One region of the Streptomyces sp. NPDC056161 genome, then DNA from elsewhere that is predicted to be linked to it. Evidence: riboswitches for the same ligand, from Rfam matches in the RefSeq annotation. Region 1 holds a riboswitch; the other holds the start of a gene.
What was found. Region 1 has a riboswitch for cobalamin ahead of metE (5-methyltetrahydropteroyltriglutamate--homocysteine S-methyltransferase). Riboswitches for the same ligand answer to the same signal wherever they lie in the genome.
Positions count from the first base shown of each region.

Region 2: linked by a shared signal. The riboswitch ahead of ACFC09_RS24150 (cobalamin biosynthesis protein) and the one ahead of metE (5-methyltetrahydropteroyltriglutamate--homocysteine S-methyltransferase) in region 1 are both predicted to bind cobalamin.

Region 1 covers NZ_JBHJUV010000012.1:94,393-101,035, forward strand. The annotation lists gene ACFC09_RS13645 (hypothetical protein) at 1-388, opposite strand, end outside; gene ACFC09_RS13650 (histidinol-phosphatase) at 385-2,091, opposite strand; gene ACFC09_RS13655 (DUF1345 domain-containing protein) at 2,383-3,015, opposite strand; cobalamin riboswitch at 3,237-3,406, shown strand; gene metE (5-methyltetrahydropteroyltriglutamate--homocysteine S-methyltransferase) at 3,616-5,934, shown strand; gene ACFC09_RS13665 (hypothetical protein) at 5,975-6,253, opposite strand; gene ACFC09_RS13670 (MgtC/SapB family protein) at 6,250-6,643, opposite strand, start outside.
Region 2 covers NZ_JBHJUV010000026.1:66,144-72,786, reverse strand. The annotation lists gene ACFC09_RS24170 (alpha/beta hydrolase) at 1-19, opposite strand, end outside; gene ACFC09_RS24165 (class II aldolase/adducin family protein) at 656-1,342, opposite strand; gene ACFC09_RS24160 (anion permease) at 1,495-2,820, shown strand; gene ACFC09_RS24155 (hypothetical protein) at 2,852-3,073, shown strand; cobalamin riboswitch at 3,450-3,594, shown strand; gene ACFC09_RS24150 (cobalamin biosynthesis protein) at 3,692-4,633, shown strand; gene ACFC09_RS24145 (cobyric acid synthase) at 4,630-6,141, shown strand; gene cobN (cobaltochelatase subunit CobN) at 6,138-6,643, shown strand, end outside.

The DNA.
Region 1 (6,643 bases):
TGAGGCGGTCCGCACCGGGATAGAGCACGGCCCGCCCGCCGCTGCGCCGGACGTGTTCGGCCACGGCCGCCTCCGCCGTGCGGGCGGCCGGTACCGGACCGTGCGTGCGGTCGCCGAGCACGGCGCCCAGGTCGGGCTCCGGGTCGGCGAGGCCGGTCAGCCGCTGCCACACCGTCCCGGCCGCCGCCTCGTCGGGCAGGGCGAACGAGACGGTGGTGCCCCGCCGGTCGGCGGTGCGGACCAGATGGGTGCAGGCGATGGTGCCGTCCGGCAGCCCGAGACCGTCCGCCAGCCGGTGGACGAGGTGATCCGCCTCGCGCAGGCTGACCGTGCCGGCGTCCACCCCGATGACGGAGCGGACGCCGGGCACGTGGTGCGATGCCGTCATGCGGGAAGGACCCACATCGGGTTGGAGTAGAACCAGAGGTCCTTCCACGGGTCGGCGTCGCCGAGGACGTCCATGGCCGGGCCCGCCGGGTCCACGGCGGCGCCGTTCAGGCCGACCGCGGAGCGGTTGCCGTCGGTGCCGCGCAGCCGCACGTACACCGGCTTGTCCACCCGGCCGAGGGAGTAGGTCAGCCGGACGGAACCGGTCGACTTGTTCACCTCGAAGGACTTCACGACCTTCGTGTTCGGGGTGGCGAAGGCGTCCTTGTCCGCGACCCGTCCGGTGACGTCGCCCTGGATGACGTCCACCCGGGCCAGCGTGGGCACGAACTGCGACCAGTTGGGGCCGCCCGCCAGGCTGATCTCGATGACCAGGTCGACCTGGTTGCCCCGGCGCACGTACAGGGAGTCGCCGAGCGTGACCGACTTGGACCCGGAGCGCAGCTGCGCGTTCAGGCCGCTGATCAGGCCGCCGTGGTCGACCCAGACGCGGCCGGCCCGGATGCCGTCCATGACCGCCTGGTACGAGAAGGAGGAGGCACCGACGTGGGTGCGGGAGTACTGGCCCGGCCAGTAGTCGCCGTCCGTCAGGTTCAGACCGCCGCCGTAGACCGGGTCCTCGTAGCGGCCGTTGGCCTCGAAGTTGCTGTTCGGGCCGCGCACGGCACTGTCGGCGTACACGTTGTGGGAGTCGGAGTTGGCGGTGATCCACCAGGGCTTGCCCTCGGCGAGCAGGCTGTCCCACAGGCCGCCGACGGTGGCGGTCATCCAGTCGAAGCCGCCCCAGGTGCGGTAGCTCTCCAGCGGGTAGCCGGCGAACGAGTCGGCGCCGGGGCTGCCGTCGTAGTAGCCGCGGCCGCCGCCCGGACCCTGCGGCTTCGGCAGACCGGCGGCCTGGTGGCCGGGGGCACCCTCCATGCCGACGGCGATGGCGGGTGCGGCGTCGCGCCAGCCGCGGATCTCGTGCGGGGAGTCGATGCCCTTGCGGGCCGGGTGGTTGGCCAGGAAGAGGGCGTCCTTGACCTTGCGGCGGCGCACCTGGTCGGCGAGGAAGTTGATGCCCGCGATGGCCAGCGCCTCGTTGGCCGGGGTGTTCGCGGTGGCCTTCTTGACCGAGCCGTCGAAGGAGTTCTCGAACTCCTTCAGCACGGCGACCTCGTTCTTGCCCGGGTGGACGAAGACCGTGCCGTGCTCGGCGGCGGGGATGTTCCACTCCAGGCCCTGGAAGACCAGGGTGTCGCCGATCTTGTCGCGGGCCGCGACGATGTCGGGGTTGACCTTCTCCACACCGATCTTGGCGTGCGTCTCGCTGCCGTGGTCGGTGATCACCATCCAGTCCAGGCCGTGCGCGTTGCCCTGGCGGACGTGGTCGATGACGCGGTACTTGGCGTCGTTGCTGTGCTGGGTGTGGATGTGGTGGTCGCCGGCGAGCCACAGGTAGCCGCCGGAACGGGAGCCGTGCGACGCGTTCGCCGCCGTGGCCGGGGACGCGGCCGCCTGGCCCGCGCCGCCGAGGACGCTGCCGGCCGCCAGGCCGGCGCCGAGCAGTCCGGTGCGGCGGAGCATGGAGCGCCGGGACAGCTGGCTGGGCGTCAACTCCGCGTCGGGCACCGACAGGTCGAGCGCGGGCGGCAGGGACGTGGTCTCGTCGCCCCCGTGGTGATGGTGGTGGTGACCGTGGTCGTGTCTGTGGCCGTGGCCCATTTCAACTCCCGCTGACAACAGGGACGTACACGCTTGGGACGTGTGGAGTCTGCAAAGCCCTGGTAAACGGCGGGAATCAAGGCAATGGTGTGGCAAAGAAGGCCGGATGTGCAGCGGGCGTCGGCGCCCGCCCGGAGCTGCGCCGACGCCTCTCGCACCGGCGGGTCCGGCCGATCCCGCACTACGGGCCGCACCGCCGGCCGACCGACCGGCCGCCCTCACATCGTTTTCGGCCATCGGCATCACCGGGCGGGCCGTGCAGGACCGTCCGGTACGGCACGGGAACGCCAGTCAGCCCGAGACGATCCCGACGACCAGGTTGATCACGGTGGCCAGGATGCTGGTGCCGAAGACGTACGACAGCAGGCAGTGCCGCAGCGCCACCGCACGGATCGTCGAGCTCGACACACTGGTGTCGGAGACCTGGTAGGTCATGCCGAGGTTGTAGCTGAAGTACAGGAAGTCCCGGTACGCCGGCGGCTCGTCCGAGTTGAAGTCGATGCCGCCGGACGCCGTGCAGTAGAGGTAGGCGTAGCGCGTCGCGTACATCAGGTGCAGGGCCGCCCAGGCCATGAAGACCCCGCCGAGCGCGGCGACCGCGGCGGCATGGCCGTCGGCCGACTTGCCGAACGCCAGCAGCAGCACGATGCCGAGCAGCCCGCACAGGGCGGCCACGACCACGACGAGTTCCTCCAGGACCGGGCGGAAGTCCTCGCGGCGGATGTTGCGGTGGGTCTCCTCGGCGTCCAGGGGCCACAGCACGATCCAGCCCACCACCACGAAGAACGTCTCCGTCGCCGCGATGCCGGCGAGAAGCCCGAGCGGCAGGTCGGTCGGCAGCCCGACGGCCACGCCGACGACCGCGCCGCCGGCCGTCGATCCGAACAGCCGGGAGACCGCCGAGAGCGGCAACCGTGCACCCATGGGCCGCAACAGTAGCGGCCGGGGCGCCGCCCCGAGGGCAGCCGGGGCCGTGCGGCGGAAGGCACACCCGGGTACGGACGGATGCCGTCCGGCGCTCGTCGGGCAGCGGCGCGGGCAGGTCCGCCATCCGAATGCCGGACGCGACCGGACGCGACGGCGGCCCGCCCCGTAGGCTGGCCCGTGCAGCTGGTTCGCCCCCGTCAGCCGGACGGGGCGCGTCGTAAGAGGGAACCCGGTGGAAATCCGGGACTGCCCCGCAGCGGTGAGCGGGAACGACCGCCGTCATACGCACTGGGCCCGATGTACCGGGCCTGGGAAGCGACGGCCAGTAGGAGTCTCGTACGGCTCTGTGCTTCGTACGGACGAGACGTGCCCGCGAGTCCGAAGACCTGCCCGTTGCCCGCGCGCGAACCACTCGTGCGCGGACATCCCGGTGACCCCGAGGGCGGGTCGGGGACGCCTCCGGACACCGTCCGGGGAGTGAGGCCAGGCGGACGAACACACGCTGCCACGCGTGATCGTGCCGTCCCCTCCGGCACCCCTTCGCGCTCTCGTCCCGTCGCCGGGACCTCAGGGAATCGTCTCGCGAAGGAGATCTCCGTGACCACCGAGCCCACAGCCGGGGGCGCACGCGCCACCGTGTACGGCTACCCGCGTCAGGGACAGCACCGGGAACTGAAGAAGGCCGTCGAGGGCTACTGGGCGGGCCGCGTCGGCGCCGACGCGCTGCGCGCCACCGCCGCCGGACTGCGCCGGGCCACCTGGCGGCAGCTCGCCGAGGCCGGCATCCACGAAGTGCCCACCGGTGACTTCTCGTACTACGACCACGTCCTGGACACCACGGTCATGGTCGGCGCGGTCCCGGACCGCCACCGGGCCGCCGTCGCGGCGGACGCGTTGGACGGCTACTTCGCCATGGCCCGTGGCACCCAGGACCTGGCGCCGCTGGAGATGACCAAATGGTTTGACACCAACTACCATTACCTCGTACCGGAGTTGGGCCCGGACACGGTGTTCGCGGCGGACTCGGCCAAGCAGGTCGCGGAGCTGACGGAGGCCCTCGCCCTGGGCCTCGCGGCCCGGCCGGTGCTGGTCGGCCCCGTCACCTACCTGCTGCTGGCCAAGCCCGCGCCGGGTGTCGCGGCGGACTTCGATCCGCTGACCCTCCTCGACCGGCTGCTGCCGGTGTACGCGGAGGTCCTGGCCGACCTGCGGGCGGCCGGCGCCGAGTGGGTGCAGCTCGACGAGCCCGCCCTCGTCCAGGACCGCACGCCGGCCGAACTCGGCGCCGTCGCACGTGCCTACCGTGCCCTCGGTGGTCGCACCGACCGGCCGAAACTGCTGGTCGCCTCCTACTTCGACCGGCTCGGCGAGGCCCTGCCCGTGCTGGCCGACGCGCCGGTCGACGGGCTCGCGCTGGACTTCACCGGGCGCGGGGCCGCTCAGCTCGACGCGCTGGCCGCCGTCGGCGGACTGCCCGGCAGGCGCCTGGTCGCCGGCGTCGTCGACGGCCGCAACATCTGGGTCAACGACCTGGCGGCGTCCCTCGCCACGCTCGGCACGCTGCTCGGTCTGGCCGGCCGGGTCGATGTGGCGCCCTCCTGCTCCCTGCTGCACGTCCCGCTCGACGCGTCGGTCGAGCGGGACATCGAACCGCAGCTCCTGCGCTGGCTGTCCTTCGCCCGTCAGAAGACCGCGGAGGTGGTGACGCTGGCCCGCGGCCTCGCCCACGGCACGGCGGCCATCACCGCCGAACTGGCCGCCAACCGCGCCGACCTCGCCTCCCGGGCGGCCTCGCCCCTCACCCGCGACCCGGCCGTGCGCGCCCGCACGGCGGCGGTCACCGGGGCCGACGCCCGCCGTGACCAGCCGTATCCGGTGCGGGCGGCGGCCCAGCGCGCCCGCCTCGGCCTGCCGTTGCTGCCGACCACCACCATCGGCTCCTTCCCGCAGACCGCCGACCTGCGCACCGCCCGCGCCGACCTGCGGACCGGCCGGATCGACGACGCCGGCTACGAGGAGCGGATCAAGGCCGAGATCCGGGAGGTGATCGCCTTCCAGGAGAAGACCGGCCTGGACGTCCTCGTCCACGGCGAGGCCGAACGCGACGACATGGTCCAGTACTTCGCCGAACGGCTCACCGGATATCTCGCCACCCGGCACGGGTGGGTCCAGTCCTACGGCACCCGCTACGTCCGCCCGCCGATCCTGGCCGGTGACATCTCCCGCCCGGACCCCATGACCGTGCGTTGGACCGCCTACGCGCAGTCCCTGACCGACCGTCCCGTCAAGGGCATGCTCACCGGCCCGGTCACCATGCTCGCCTGGTCCTTCGTCCGGGACGACCAACCGCTCGCCGACACCGGCCGGCAGGTCGCCCTCGCCCTGCGCGACGAGGTCGGCGACCTGGAGACGGCCGGTACCCCGGTGATCCAGGTCGACGAGCCCGCCCTGCGCGAGACCCTGCCGCTGCGGGCCGCCGACCGGGCCGCCTATCTGGACTGGGCGACCGAGGCGTTCCGGCTCACCACCGGCGGGGTGGGCCCGGACACCCAGGTGCACACCCACATGTGCTACGCGGAGTTCGGTGACATCGTGCAGGCCATCGACGACCTCGACGCCGATGTGATCAGTCTGGAGGCGGCCCGCTCGCGCATGCAGGTCGCGCGTGAGCTGGCCGCCCACGACTACCCGCGCGAGGCCGGACCCGGCGTGTACGACATCCACTCCCCGCGCGTCCCGAGCGCCGAGGAGACCGCCGAACTCCTGCGCGACGGCCTGCGGGCCATCCCCGCCGAGCGGCTGTGGGTCAATCCCGACTGCGGTCTGAAGACCCGTGGCTGGCCGGAGACCCGCGCCTCGTTGGAGAACCTGGTCGCCGCCGCCCGCGCCGTCCGGGGTGAGCCGGCCACGTCCTGACCGGCGGTGCCCGGTCCGGGCCGGGGCGGGGCGTCGTGCCTCACCCCGGTCCGTCGGCCGCTTCGCCGGGCGGGTTCCCGGCCGAGATCCACTCGTGGACGAGGCTCGGGGACAGGCCGCCGTCGGCGGCTATGACGCGCTCGGGCACGCCGCTCAGCCAGGCGAGGAGCACGGCCCTGCGCAGTTCGGCCGCGCGGGTGGCGAGGCCGGCCCGGTAGGCGCCCGCGGAGCCGACGACGAGCTTCGGGGCGTCCTCCGCCAGGCGCCGGGCAGCCTTGCGGACGGTGCGTCGTGCGCTCAGTGTGTCGAGGTCGTTCATGCCGCTCTCGCCTCCCGTCGTTCCCGTTCCGTGCCGAGAGAACTCCGTTCCGTGTCGAGGGGATCGTGGTCCGTGTCGAGGGGGCCACGGCGTGTGTCCAGGGGGCCGTGGTCCGTGTCGAGGGGGCTGTGGTCCGTGTCGAGGGGGCTGTGGTCCAGGTGCCAGTGCAGGTCCCGTACGCCGGGCTCCAGGGAGAGCCGGGCGATGAGCCGCTCCAGGCTGCGCGCGGGGTCGCCGGTGACGCAGACACCGGCGCGCAGCGCGGTGGTGTCCTCGCCGTCGCGCAGCACCCGCAGCCCGGTGGGGGCCAGCCCGTCCCCGGTGAGGGCCTGGGTGAGCAGCGCGCGGACGTGGGTCTCGTCGGCGCGGTCGCAGACCAGGTGGACGCTT
Region 2 (6,643 bases), on a different contig from region 1:
TCGCTGTGACAGTGCGCACGGTTCCAGTGTCCCGGCGGACCATGCGCTCGGCCAGCGGGAGCGGACGGGGCGGGGCCGGATGGGGTGGGGTGCGGGTGCGGTGTGGTGCGGTGCGGTGTGGTGCGGGGTGGGCTCGGGAAGCCGGGTGGGAGCGGACCGGGCGGGGCCCAGGGCCGGGGGCAGGAGGAATCGCGGGCAGGCGGAGTCGAGGGCAGGCGGAGTCGGGTGGGGCGAGGCCCGGGGGCAGTGGGAGCGGATACGGCGTGGCTCGGGGGCAAGCGGAGTCGGGTGGGGCGAGGCCCGGGGGCAGTGGGAGCAGATACGGCGTGGCTCGGGGGCAAGCGGAGTCGGGTGGGGCGAGGCCCGGGGGCAGTGGGAGCAGATACGGCGTGGCTCGGGGGCAGGCGGAGTCGGGTGGGGCGAGGCCCGGGGGCAGTGGGAGCGGATACGGCGTGGCTCGGGGGCAGGCAGAACCGAGGCCCGGTGGGGGCCTGCGGGGAGAGGCAGGCGGGCCCGCGCGTGGGCCGGCAGGGAGAGGTCCGGGGCGGGCGGAAGCGAAGGGGGCGTGGAAGGGGACGAGGGATGGGCCGACAGGGTGAGGTGGTGGCCGGGGGCGGCCCGGACGGTGCGGCGGGCGGGGCAGCCGGCCGGCCGGTCAGGGGCGCTGGCCGTAGCCGCGCAGGCGGTCCGCCGCCTGGGCCAGTTGGGCCGGGGTGAGGAGGGTGGGGGTATGGCCGGGCACCGAGGACGCGGTCAGCCACAGGCGGCACATCCACTCCAGTTGGGCGGTGCGGTCGTACGCCTGGTCGAGGGTGGTGCCGTGGGTGATCGCGCCGTGGTTGCGCAGGAGGCAGCCCGAGCGGCCGTCGAGGGCGCGGAGCATGTTCCCGGCCAGTTCTTCGGTGCCGTAGGTGGCGTACGGGGCGACCCGGACCGGGCCGCCCAGCGCGGCCGACATGTAGTGGATCGCGGGCAGTTCGCCGACGAGCGTCGAGACGGCCGTGGCGTACAGGGCGTGGGTGTGGACGACGGCCCGCGCGTCGGTGGCGCGGTAGACGGCGAGGTGCATGGGGAGTTCGCTGGTGGGCGCCAGCGTGCCGAGCACCTGTCGGCCGTCCAGGTCCACGCCGGTCACGTCGTCCGGGGTGAGCCGGTCGTACGGCACGCCCGACGGAGTGACGAGTACGAGGTCGCCGACGCGTACCGAGACGTTCCCGGAGGTGCCGACGACCAGTCCGTCGGACACGGTGCGGCGGGCCGCGGCGACCAGCGCCGTCCAGGCGCGGGCCGCCTCGGCGCCCGCGCCTCCATGTGGTCCGTGCTCCCGACACCGTTCAGCCATGTCGCGATCCTGCCGGGTGCGCAGGATCCCTTCAACGGATCGCCGCAACCCCCCTCCCATGCGACACTCCCAGTACCACCTCAGTTCACCTTTCGTTCATCCAGGTTTCCTACCTTCAACCAGCCAATGACTTCGAACGAATGCCTGGGTAAATGGAAGGCTTCTCGCTGATCCTCGCGATCGTGGTGATCACCGCGCTCGCGTTCGATTTCACGAACGGTTTCCACGACACCGCCAACGCGATGGCCACGACCATCTCGACCGGCGCACTCAAACCCAGAGTGGCGGTGGCCATGTCCGCCACCCTCAACCTGGTCGGCGCCTTCCTCTCCGTCGAGGTCGCCAACACGATCTCCAAGGGTCTCGTCGACGAGAGCGGCATCCGCCCCGAGGTCATCTTCGCCGCCCTGGTGGGCGCGATCCTCTGGAACCTGCTGACCTGGCTGGTGGGTCTGCCCTCAAGCTCCTCGCACGCGCTGATGGGCGGTCTGATCGGCGCCGCCGTCGCGTCCGCCGGCACGGGCGCCGTCCACGGCGACGTGCTCGTCACCAAGGTCCTCGTCCCGGCACTCGCCGCGCCCCTCGTCGCCGGGGTGGCGGCGCTGCTAGCCACCCGGCTGTCGTACTCGCTCGACGGCGCCGCGGAGGGCAAGGCCGCCGAGAAGGGCTACCGGGCCGGCCAGATCGCCTCCGCGGGTCTGGTCTCCCTGGCCCACGGCACCAACGACGCCCAGAAGACCATGGGCGTCATCACCCTGGCGCTGATCGCCGGCGGTGCGATCGCCCCCGGCTCGAACCCGCCCACCTGGGTCGTCCTCTCCGCGGGTCTCGCCATCGCGCTCGGCACCTACCTCGGCGGCTGGCGCATCATCCGCACGATGGGCAAGGGACTGACCGACCTCCGGCCGCGGCAGGGCTTCGCCGCCCAGACCAGCGCGGCGACCGCCATCCTGGCCTCCTCGCACCTCGGCTTCTCGCTCTCCACCACGCATGTCGTCTCCGGTTCCGTGATGGGCGCGGGGCTGGGCCGCAAGGGCGGGGTGGTGCGCTGGTCGACGGCCGGCCGGATGTGCGTCGCCTGGGCGCTGACGCTGCCGGCCGCCGCGCTCGTCGGTGCGCTCGCGGAAGTCGTCACGGAACTGGGTGACTGGGGCACCGCGGGTGTGGCCGTCTGCCTGGTCGGCTCCGCCGTGGGGATCTGGCGGGTCTCGCGGCGTGAGGTCGTGGACCACAGCAACGTCAATGAGGTGAACGGCACCCGGGAGTCGGCCGTTCCGGTTGGGCCGGCCGTTCCGGTTGGGCCCGCCGCTGTGGTCGAGTCGGTCGGTGTGGTGTCCGCCACCATCGGCGCCGGTTCCGCGGGTTCCGGCGGTTCCGCCGGTTCGCCCTCGGGGGCGGGCGGGCCGGCCGCTGCGGTCGCCTCGGCCGCGCCCGTCGCCGCCGATCCGGCCGGGCCGCCGCCGAGTGCCGCCGTCTGAGACGCGAGGAAGAAGCATCACCATGGACACCATGCACATCGACTGGGCGGCTCTCGGTTCCGTCTTCGGCGTCAGCCTCGGGGTCACCGTGGCGCTCGTGGGGCTGTTCACCCTCGGGGTGGCCGGATTGTCGCGCCGTGAACGGGCCGTTGCGCGGGGAGGTTCCGCGGGGGTGGCGTTGGCTGGGGCGTACGCCTGCTTTGTGGCGTGCGCCGCGGCTGTGGGGTATGGGATCTTTTTGATCGCGGGGTGAGTGGTTCGGGGCGTGGGGGTTTTGCGCAGTTCCCCGCGCCCCTACCGGGGTTCGCGTCGTTGCTCGGCCGCGCGTGCGTGGTCGTTTTTGCGCAGTTCCCCGCGCCCCTACCGGGGATCGCGTCGTTGCTCAGCCGCGCGTGCGTGGTCGTTTTTGCGCAGTTCCCCGCGCCCCTACCGGGGATCGCGTCGTTGCTCGGCCGCGCGTGCGTCGTCGGTTTTGCGCAGTTCCCCGCGCCCCTATCGGGGATCGCGTCATCAGTCCGCCGCGCGTGCGTCGTGGGTTTTGCGTGGTTCCCCGCGTGCCCATCCGGGGGAGTCGTCTCGGTATGAGGCTGGGCACACTCTTCCCTTGCAGGTCAGCGGCTGGTTGACGGTTCTTCGGGGGGCGTGGTGGACTTCCGGAGCCATGTACGGCGGCAGGAGAGGAAGCCGGTGCGAATCCGGCGCGGTCCCGCCACTGTCACCGGGGAAGGACTTCCCCGGGAGCCAGGAACTCTCGCCGCCGGTCTCGTCGAACCAGGGCGTGGACACCCTGAGTGAGGACATATCGCCATGCTCGGCTGCGGATTGAGATACAGCACCAGGTCGCTTCCCGACCCGACGGCCGGCTGAACCGGTGCGTGCCGATCGCGTCTTCGCGTACGGCGCCGCTCTCGGCCTCCTCGGCGATCTGCTCGTGGGCGATCCGCGCCACGGACATCCGGTCGCCGGGTTCGGGCGTGCCGCCGGCGCGGCGGAGCGGGTGCTGTGGCGGGACCACCGGGGGTGGGGAGCCCTGTACACCGCCGTGTGCGTCGGCGGTGCCGCGGGCCTCGGAGCGCTGGCCCGGCGGGCCGTGCGTGCCTCCCCCGCCGGTTCCGTGGCGCTGACCGGGGCCGTCACCTGGGCGGTGGTGGGCGGGACTTCGCTCGCCCGGGAGGCCCAGGCCGTCCGGCGGGCCCTCGACGCGGGGGACGTCACCGCGGCGCGGGCCCGGCTGCCGCATCTGTGCGGACGGGATCCGCAGGCCCTCGACGCCCAGGGGATCGCGCGGGCCGTCGTGGAGTCGGTGGCCGAGAACACGTCCGACGCGGTCGTCGGGGCGCTGGTGTGGGGGGCATTGGGCGGGGTGCCCGGGTTCGTCGCCTTCCGTGCGGTGAACACCCTCGACGCGATGGTCGGGCACCGGTCGCCGCGGCACCGGCGGTTCGGGTGGGCCGCCGCGCGGCTCGACGACGTCGCCGGCTGGCCGGGGGCACGGCTCACCGCGGTGCTCGCCGCCGTCTCGGGCCCGGACGCACGGGGTGCGGTGCGGGCCTGGCGGGCCGACGCCCACCGGCATCCGAGCCCCAACGCCGGCCCCGTGGAGGCTTCCTTCGCCGGGGCGCTGGACGTGCGGCTGGGCGGGACGCTGTCGTACGGGGGACGGGTCGAGCACCGGCCCGTGCTCAACGGCGGCGGGCGGGAGGTCGCCGCCGCGGACATCGACCGTGCGGTACGGCTGTCCCGCCGGGTCGGGCTGCTCGCGCTCGGCGTCACGACCGCAGCGCGGCTGGCCGTGCGGGGGCGCACGTCATGAGCGGTGGTGGGCTGCTCGTCGCCGGTACCACCTCCGACGCGGGCAAGAGCGTGGTCACGGCGGGGATCTGCCGGTGGCTGGTGCGGCAGGGCGTCGCGGTCGCGCCGTTCAAGGCGCAGAACATGTCCCTGAACTCGTTCGTCACCCGCGAGGGCGCCGAGATCGGGCGGGCCCAGGCGATGCAGGCCCAGGCGTGCCGGATCGAACCGACCGCGCTGATGAACCCGGTCCTGCTCAAACCGGGCGGGGAGCAGAGCAGTCAGGTCGTGCTCATGGGCAGGCCGGTGGGCGAGATGAGCGCGCGCGGGTACCACGGCGGACGCCAGGAGCGGCTGCTGGGAACCGTGCTCGACTGCCTCGCCACGCTGCGGGACACGTACGACGTGGTGATCTGCGAGGGCGCGGGCAGCCCGGCGGAGATCAACCTGCGGCGGACCGACATCGTGAACATGGGCCTCGCCCGCAAGGCGCGGCTGCCCGTGCTGGTGGTCGGCGACATCGACCGCGGGGGTGTCTTCGCGTCGTTCTTCGGGACCGTGGCGCTGCTGTCCCGCGCGGACCAGGAGCTGGTCGCCGGATTCCTCGTCAACAAGTTCCGCGGGGACGTCGGCCTGCTGGAGCCGGGGCTCGACATGCTGCGCGGCCTGACCGGGCGGCCCGCCTACGGCGTCCTGCCGTTCCGGCCCGGCCTCGGCATCGACGAGGAGGACGGGGTGGCCGTCTCCCTGCGGGGCGCGGTACGGGAGTCGGCGCCGGCCGCACCGGTCGGCGAGGACGTGCTGCGCGTCGCGGTCTGCGCGGTGCCGCTCATGTCCAACTTCACCGACGTGGACGCGCTGGCCGCCGAACCGGGCGTCGTCGTACGGTTCGTGGACCGGCCGCAGGAGCTGGCCGACGCCGATCTCGTCGTCGTACCCGGGACCCGGGGCACCGTCCGGGCGCTGGCCTGGCTGCGGGAGCGCGGGCTCGCCGAGGCGCTTGGCGACCGGGCCCGCGAAGGCCGGCCCGTCCTCGGCGTCTGCGGCGGCTTCCAACTGCTCGGCGAGCACATCGAGGACGCGGTCGAGTCGCGGGCCGGGCAGGTGAGCGGGCTGGGCGTGCTGCCGGTCCGGGTGCGGTTCGCCCGGGAGAAGACCCTCGCCCGGCCCGTCGGCGAGGCGTTCGGTGAGCGGGTCGAGGGCTACGAGATCCATCACGGCGTCGCCGACGTCACCGGGGGCGAGCCCTTCCTGGACGGCTGCCGGGTCGGCGCGGTCTGGGGCACGCACTGGCACGGCTCGCTGGAGTCGGACGGCTTCCGGCGGGCGTTCCTGCGCGAGGTGGCCGCCGCCGCGGGGCGCCGCTTCGTACCGGCGCCCGACACCTCGTTCGCCGCGCTGCGCGAGGAGCAGCTCGACCGGCTCGGCGACCTGATCGAACAGCACGCGGACACGGACGCGCTGTGGCGGCTCATCGAGTCGGGCGCGCCGCCAGGACTGCCCTTCATTCCACCGGGAGCGCCCGCATGAGCACAGTGTTGTTGTTGTCGACCGCCGACACCGATCTGCTGGCGGCACGTGCCTGCGGCGCGTCCTATCTGATCGGCAACCCGACGCGGATCGATGTCGCCGAGGAACTGCCGGCGCTGCTGCGGCGGGCCGACCTCGCCGTCGTACGGCTGCTGGGCGGCAAACGGGCCTGGGAGGACGGGCTGGCCGCGCTGCGGGCGTCGGGGGTCCCGACCGTGCTGCTGGGCGGCGAGAGCGTGCCCGACGCCGAGTTGATGGCCGAGTCGTCCGTGCCGTCCGGTGTGGTCGCCGAGGCGCTGCGCTACCTGGTGGAGGGCGGGCCCGACAACCTCGCCCAGCTCGCCCGGTTCCTGTCCGACACCGTGCTGCTGACCGGTGAGGGCTTCGACGGGCCGCGGACGATGCCGGAGTACGGCGTGCACGGCGAGCGGGCCGCCGTCGAGGGCCGCCCGACCGTCGGCGTGATCTTCTACCGGGCGCACGAACTGAGCGGCAACACCGC